Linked DNA regions of Geothrix sp. 21YS21S-2. The protein of the gene in region 1 interacts with the protein of each later gene in a pairwise test. Links are inferred from orthologs where the notes say so. Each region holds a gene or a part of one and is shown on either strand. Other genes may lie near its edges.

Region 1 (3,303 bases):
GACTCGTCGAAGAAGATGCGGTCCCGCAGCACCTCCTCCACCAGCTCCTCCACCTCCACGTCCCGGCCCAGCATGCGGCGCGCGCCGGTGGGGCAGGCTTCGGCCTTGGCGTCCTCCGGGAAGGGGCCGCAGGTGCCGCACCGGATGCACAGGCCCTCCTGGAGCACCGCCTCCCGGCAGGGGGACTGGCTCTCGGGGTTGTGGCACCAGGCGCAGTCCAGGGGGCAGCCTTTCATGAACACGGTGGTGCGCAGGCCCGGGCCGTCGTGGAGGGAGAAACGCTGGATGTTGAAGACCCGTCCCTTCACGCGCGCTCCTGGAAGTAGACCTGGTTGACGAAGGCCTCCTGCACCTTGAAGCCCCAGTGCACGTCCCGGAGGTAGGCCGCCGCGTCCTCGAACCGGCCCTTTTCCAGGAGGTCGACCATCTCCTCGTGCTCCCGCAGGCCGCTGTTCTCCCAGCTGGTGTGGATCCGCTCGAACTTCCGGCTCCAGTCGTAGAGCTGCTGCTTCTTCAGGTGGACCAGGGCGGTGATGCGCCGGTTCCCCTGGCGCTCCAGGAAGAAGTCGTGGAACGCGTAGTTGTGGGCGTAGTAGGCGTGCCAGTCCCCGGCTTCCACGGCCGCGGTGGCCAGCCGGTCCAGCTCCCGGAGCCGGGCGAGGTCCCCGGGGCCCAGGGGCGCCGAGGCCAGCACGGCGCTGGCTTCCAGGGCCCCCACCAGCTGGTAGATCTCCTTGATGTCCGTGGCGTCCAGGGCCCGCACCGATACCCCCCGGCGGGGGGAGATGGTGACGAACTCCTCGGCCTCGAGCTGGATAAGGGCGTCCCGCAGCGGGGTCCGGCTCACCCCCAGTTCCGCGGCGAGGCGGTTGAGGTCCAGGAAGGCCGAGCTGGTCAGCGCGCCCGACTTGAGCTCGGCCTTCAGGTGGTCGTAGACCTGTTCCCGCAGGGACTTCGCGACGATGGCCATGGTCACCCCCGGGCCGCTTCGATCTCGAGGGCGGTGCGGGGCTTGGGCGGGCCCAGGCGGCGGGCTCCGGTGGCGGTCACCAGGAAGTCCTCCTCGATGCGCAGGCCGCCGAAGCCCGCGTAGGCCTCCAGGGCGCCGTAGTCGATGAAGTCCCTGAAGCGGCCCTCGGCGCGCCAGCGCTCCGTCAGCTCGGGCATGAAGTAGATGCCGGGCTCCACCGTGAGGACGAAGCCCTCCTGGAGCTCCCGGGCCAGGCGCAGGGACTTCAGGCCGAACTGGGTGCTGCGGGGCCGGCCCTCGTAGCCCACCAGGGTTTCGCCCAGATTCTCCATGTCGTGCACGTCCAGGCCCATGAGGTGCCCCAGCCCGCAGGGGAAGAAGAGGGCGTGGGCCCCCTGGTCCACGGCGTCCTCGACGTCTCCCTTCATCAGTCCCAGGTCCTTGAGGCCGGCCGCGAGGGTCCGGCAGGCCAGGAGATGGACCTCCCTGAAGTCGATGCCCGGGCGCAGCGCCCCCTCCGCGGCCAGGAAGGCCCCGAGGACCAGGTCGTGGATGTCCCGCTGGCGCGCGGTGAACGCGCGGTCCACGGGGAAGGTGCTGGACAGGTCCCCGGCGTAGTGGCCCGCCGTCTCCGCGCCCGCGTCCAGGAGGAAGAGCTGGCCGCTCTCCAGGGTGTTGCCGTAGTGGTGGTTGTGCAGCACGCCGCCCCGGACGGTGGCGATGACGGGGAAGGAGAGCCCGCCGCCGGCGGCCAGGGCGATGTCGGTGACGCGGCCCATGATCTCGGCCTCCCGCATGCCGGGGCGGGCCATGGCCATGGCCTCCAGGTGCATGCGCACCGAGGTGTCCACGGCGCGTTCGATCTCCTCGACCTCGGCGGGGGACTTCCGGATGCGCAGTTCCGCCACGGCGCGGATGAAGGCCGCCGAGGGCTGGGGGGCGCGGGGGCCCAGGCCCTCGAGGAGGCGCAGGTGGTGTTCGGCCCGGTAGGGAGGCAGGATGTGCACGGGACGCCCGGAGGCCTGGGCCCGGCAGAGGTGCTCCTTCAGGGCCGCTGCGGGGGCGGTGAAGGCGATGCCGGCGGCGTCGGCGAGGTCCCGCACCAGGGGTTGGGGCCCCATCCACACGATGTCGTCCAGGGTGCAGTCGTCCCCGAACAGGGTGGCGCGGTCCTCGTCCAGGTCCAGGATGGCCGCGAAGCCCGGGCGGTCCACGCCCGTGAAATAGAGGAAGGTGCTGTCCTGCCGGAACGGGAAGGCGTTGTCGGCGTAGTTCATGGGGCTCTCCTCGTTGCCGAGGAGGAGCAGGATGCCCGAGGGAATCTGCGCCTTGAGGCGGTTGCGGCGCTCCGCGCAGGGAAGGGAACCGGGCATGGGGGACTCCAGAGGAAAGCTGATATCTAATATATCAGATTTCAAATCGCTCCCTGCACGGAACCCTTGACATCGCCATTGCACCCTGTTTCTAGTTGAAATCAATGATGACCATGTCCCGCACCTTCGCCCCCGCCGCCGGCCACGCCGGTTTGGCCGGCGTCCGCGCGCTCGGGACCGTCCTCGCCCTTAGCAACCTGTCGGTGGTCGTAATTATTGACCACGGGGCGGGGGCCATCTAGCCAGCAGAACCAGTTCACCCCTTCCGCCCCGCACCCCAAAGGTCGCGGGGCTTTTTCGTTCTGGAGTCCTCCATGAACCTGTCCGATCTCGAGATCCTGGTGTGCCTCGCCGAGGAGGGGAGCTTCTCCCGCGTCGCCGAGAAGCTCAACCGCTCCCAGCCCGCCGTGAGCCAGGCCATCCGGCGCCTGGAGGAGACCTTCGAGGTGCAGCTCCTGGACCGCACCTCCCGGCGCGCGGTGCTCACGGGGGCCGGCTCGGCGCTGGTGTCCTACGCCGGGCGCATGCTCCACCTGTGGGACGGGGCGGTCAAGACCATGGCGGAGCGCCGCAACGGCAAGCGCGGGGTGCTCCGCCTTGCGGCCAACGGGCTCCTGTGCGACTACCTCCTGCCGTCCCTCATCGAGGGCTTCCGTCTGGACCACCCGCACGCCAAGATCGAGCTGGTGCAGTGTCCGGCCTCCGGGATCCCCACGGCCCTCCTGGACCAGGACCTGGATTTCGGCTTCCTCTCCTATGCGCCCAGCCACCGGGACCTGGAGACCCAGGCCCTCTTCCGGGACGACCTGGTGCTGGCGGTGCCCCCGCAGCACCCCTTCGCGCGCTTCAGCCAGGTGAGCTTCCAGCAGATGGCGGGGGAGGCCTTCCTGGCCCACTCGGCCGCCTCGCCCAGCCGCAAGCGCCTGGACTACCAGTTCGGACAGGAAGGGGTCGCGCTCC
Region 2 (3,172 bases), 460 kb from region 1 along the record:
GGGCGTGCCCGGAGCCGCCGATCCCCTCGCGGCCCTCCTCGCCGACCCCGTGCTGATGGACCGCCTCGCCAAGGCCGTCGTCGCCAGGCTGGGCGACCAGGCCCTCCGGGAGATCGCCTGGGAGGTCATGCCCGAACTGGCCGACCGGCTCCACCGGAACTGACCCGATGATCACCGGCTACAACACCGACGTCCGCCACGGCAACCGGATCTTCCACGTGCAGACCGAGGACAAGGGCCTGGCCAACCCCAAGATCGAAACCCTCATCTACGTGGGCGGCGAGATCCTGGACAGCTACCGGGGCACCTACGAGGACCTGCTGGCCGAGTTCCCCCTGCAGGAGAGCAGCATCCAGGCCCGCATGGACGACCAGCACAAGTCCGTGATCCGGGACATCAAGAACGGCAAGTACGACGCCACGCCCAACGACCCCCTCCTCGCCGAGCGCAGCGTCTTCAACGACAAGCCCCTGGACCAGGCCATCCTGGAGTACCTCCAGCAGGAGGGCGACACCGACACCCTCGAGATGGTGCTGGACGAGCCCATGCTCCCGAAGTTCGGGGAGCTGTTCCAGATCCGCATCCGGGCCCGTCTCTGCGTGAGCCAGAACCCCGTGCCCGGCGCCGACGTGACGATCCGCCTCATCTCCAGCCTCAAGAAGGCCACCACCCTCACCACCGGCCGCACCGACTCCGAAGGCCAGTTCCTCACCAAGGTGGAGCTCCCCCCGAGCCAGCCCGGCCACTGCGCCGTGCTGATCGCGTGCACGTCGGAGTTCGGCAACGACGAGATCCGGGCGCTGATCACCGCCTAGGAAAAGGGCCGCCCGGAGGCGGCCCTTTCTCCAGGTCCGACGGTCCTAGACGTTTTCCAGCACGGCCACGAGCAGGGTCCAGAAGTTGCCCACGGAGGCGATGCTCACGTTCTCGTCGGGGGTGTGCACGTCCCACATGCTGGGGCCGAAGGAGACCATCTGCATGCCGGGGTACTTCTCGCCGATGAGGCCGCACTCCAGGCCCGCGTGGATGGCCTTGATGGCCATGGGCCTGCCGAAGGTCTTCTCGTGCACGGCGTTGACCACCTTGACCAGGGCGGCCTTGGGATCGGGCTTCCAGCCCGGGTAGCCGTCGCCGCGCTTGGCGGTGAAGCCCGCGAGCTCGCAGGAGGCCGAGATGCGGTTGGCCATGTCGATCTTGGCGCTGGCGATCGAGCTGCGCTGGCTGGTGGAGATCTCGATGGTGTCGCCCGTGGTGGAGATGATGGCGAGGTTCGTGGAGGTCTGCACCAGGCCCTCGATGTCGGGGCTGTTGGACTCGACGCCGTGGGCGACGGTGTAGAGGAAGTTCACGACAGCGCGGGCGTCGCGGTCCTCCATGACCTGGGCCGGGGCGTCGGCCCTGGGCTCCACCGCCATGGCGAGGCCCGGATCGAAGGCGCCCAGGGCCGAGCGGTAGTCCTGCTCCAGCCCCTTGACCGCCACCTGGAACTCCTCGAGGCGGGCCGGGTCCAGGAAGAAGACGGCGGAAGCCTCGCGGGGGATGGCGTTGCGCTTGTTGCCGCCGGCCAGCGACGCCAGCTCCAGGCCGAAGCGGGGCGCCAGGCTCCACAGGACGCCGGCCAGGATGCGCAGCGCGTTGCCGCGGCCCTGGTGGATCTCCACGCCGGAGTGGCCGCCCTTGAGGCCGAGGACCTTCAGGCGGAAGGGGGCCTTGCCCGCTGTGGCGGGGCGCAGCGCGACCTTCTTCGTGGCCATGGTGTCGATGCCGCCGGCGCAGCCGATGGTGAGGTCCCCCTCCTCCTCGCTGTCGAGGTTCAGGAGGTACTGGGCCTTGAGGATCCCCTCCGCGAGGCCGCCGGCGCCGGTGAGGCCGGTCTCCTCGTCGATGGTCACGAGCACTTCCAGGGGGCCGTGCTTGATGGTGGTCGATTCCAGCACCGCCAGGGCGGCGGCCACGCCGATGCCGTTGTCCGCGCCCAGGGTGGTGCCCGTGGCCAGGAGGCGGTCGCCGTCCCGCCGCAGGGCGATGGGGTCCTTGAGGAAGTCGTGCTTCGTGGCCTCGTTCTTCTCGCAGACCATGTCCACGTGGGCCTGGAGGGCCGTCATGGGCGCGCCCTCGCGTCCGGGGGCGGCCTTCTTGCTGATGATGACGTTGCCCACGGCGTCGCGGACCACGGTGCAGCCCAGGGCCTGGGCCTGGTCGGCCACCCACTGGGCGGCGGCGGCCTCGTTCTTGGAGCCGCGGGGGATCTTCGACAGGGCCAGGAAGTACTTCCAGAGGCCGGCGGGTTCGAGGGTGCCAAGGTCCGTCTGGGCCTTGGATTCCATGACATTTTCCATGACTTGCCTCCGTGGGTTGCGTCCGTTGGGGACCTTCGGTCCGCCGCTGATTCGATTTCCCCCAAAGGGTAGCAAACAAAGGCGGTGACCAAGCTCATTTCGTCGCCTTTTCGCCTCCCCGGGACCGGAGCCCCCCCGCAGTTCCGATACACTGGAACCCGAGCTACCACCCAGGAGCCCCCGATGCCCCAAGCGAACGCCCCATGCCTGCTGGACGCCAAGCAGATGGAGGTCCATCTCCAGCGCCTGTGCCGCGAGATCTCCGCCGTGTTCGGCAGCGACGCCTCCATCGCCCTCCTGGGCATCCGCACCCGGGGCCTGTACCTGGCCGAGCGCCTCAAGACCATGCTGGAGTCCAACCTCCAGAAGGAGATCCCCCTGGGCGTCCTGGACATCGCCCTGTACCGGGACGACCTCTCGGAGCTGGCGGGAAGCCCCATCGTCCGCCCCACCGAGATCCCCTTCAGCCTCAAGGACCGCTCCGTGATCCTGGTGGACGACGTGCTCTTCACCGGGCGCACCATCCGGGCCGCGCTGGACGCCCTGCTGGACCACGGCCGCCCCAAGCGGGTGTGGCTGGCGGTGCTGGTGGACCGCGGCGGCCGCGAACTGCCCATCCAGGCCGAGTTCGTGGGCATCAAGATGGACGTGGCCATGACCAACCGGGTATCGGTCCACATGAAGGACGTGGACGGCGAGGACGCCGTCCTCCTCGAGAGCCGGAACTAGCCATGCCCCAGACCTACCGCTTCCCCCACCGCCACCTGCTGGGCATCGAGCCCCTGAGCCCCCAGGACATCTCGGCCATCCTCGACCAGGCCCGCGCCTTCGAG

The links.
Region 2: the proteins of RAH40_RS19885 (region 1) and RAH40_RS17865 interact in binary tests that used the Escherichia coli proteins (3 or more experiments, as listed by UniProt). The link is inferred for Geothrix sp. 21YS21S-2 from one-to-one orthologs.

The regions. Positions count from the first base shown.
Region 1 is NZ_CP132910.1:4,505,329-4,508,631, forward strand. What follows is about bases 159-3,150. They hold RAH40_RS19885 (aminopeptidase P family protein), read right to left. Parts: upstream 2,344-3,150; coding sequence 973-2,343; downstream 159-972. Other genes in these bases: RAH40_RS19875 (glycyl-radical enzyme activating protein), read right to left, coding at 159-308; RAH40_RS19880 (GntR family transcriptional regulator), read right to left, coding at 305-970; RAH40_RS19890 (hypothetical protein), read left to right, coding at 2,451-2,585; RAH40_RS19895 (LysR family transcriptional regulator), read left to right, coding at 2,658-3,150. In the rest of the region: more of RAH40_RS19875, read right to left, coding at 1-158; more of RAH40_RS19895, read left to right, coding at 3,151-3,303.
Region 2 is NZ_CP132910.1:4,040,942-4,044,113, reverse strand. What follows is about bases 101-2,961. They hold RAH40_RS17865 (aminoacyl-histidine dipeptidase), read right to left. Parts: upstream 2,340-2,961; coding sequence 861-2,339; downstream 101-860. Other genes in these bases: pyrR (bifunctional pyr operon transcriptional regulator/uracil phosphoribosyltransferase PyrR), read left to right, coding at 2,523-2,961; RAH40_RS17870 (hypothetical protein), read left to right, coding at 168-815; RAH40_RS17875 (response regulator), read left to right, coding at 101-163. Also shown: more of RAH40_RS17875, read left to right, coding at 1-100; more of pyrR, read left to right, coding at 2,962-3,068; RAH40_RS17855 (aspartate carbamoyltransferase catalytic subunit), read left to right, coding at 3,071-3,172. UniProt on the Escherichia coli protein: Dipeptidase with broad substrate specificity. Requires dipeptide substrates with an unblocked N-terminus and the amino group in the alpha or beta position.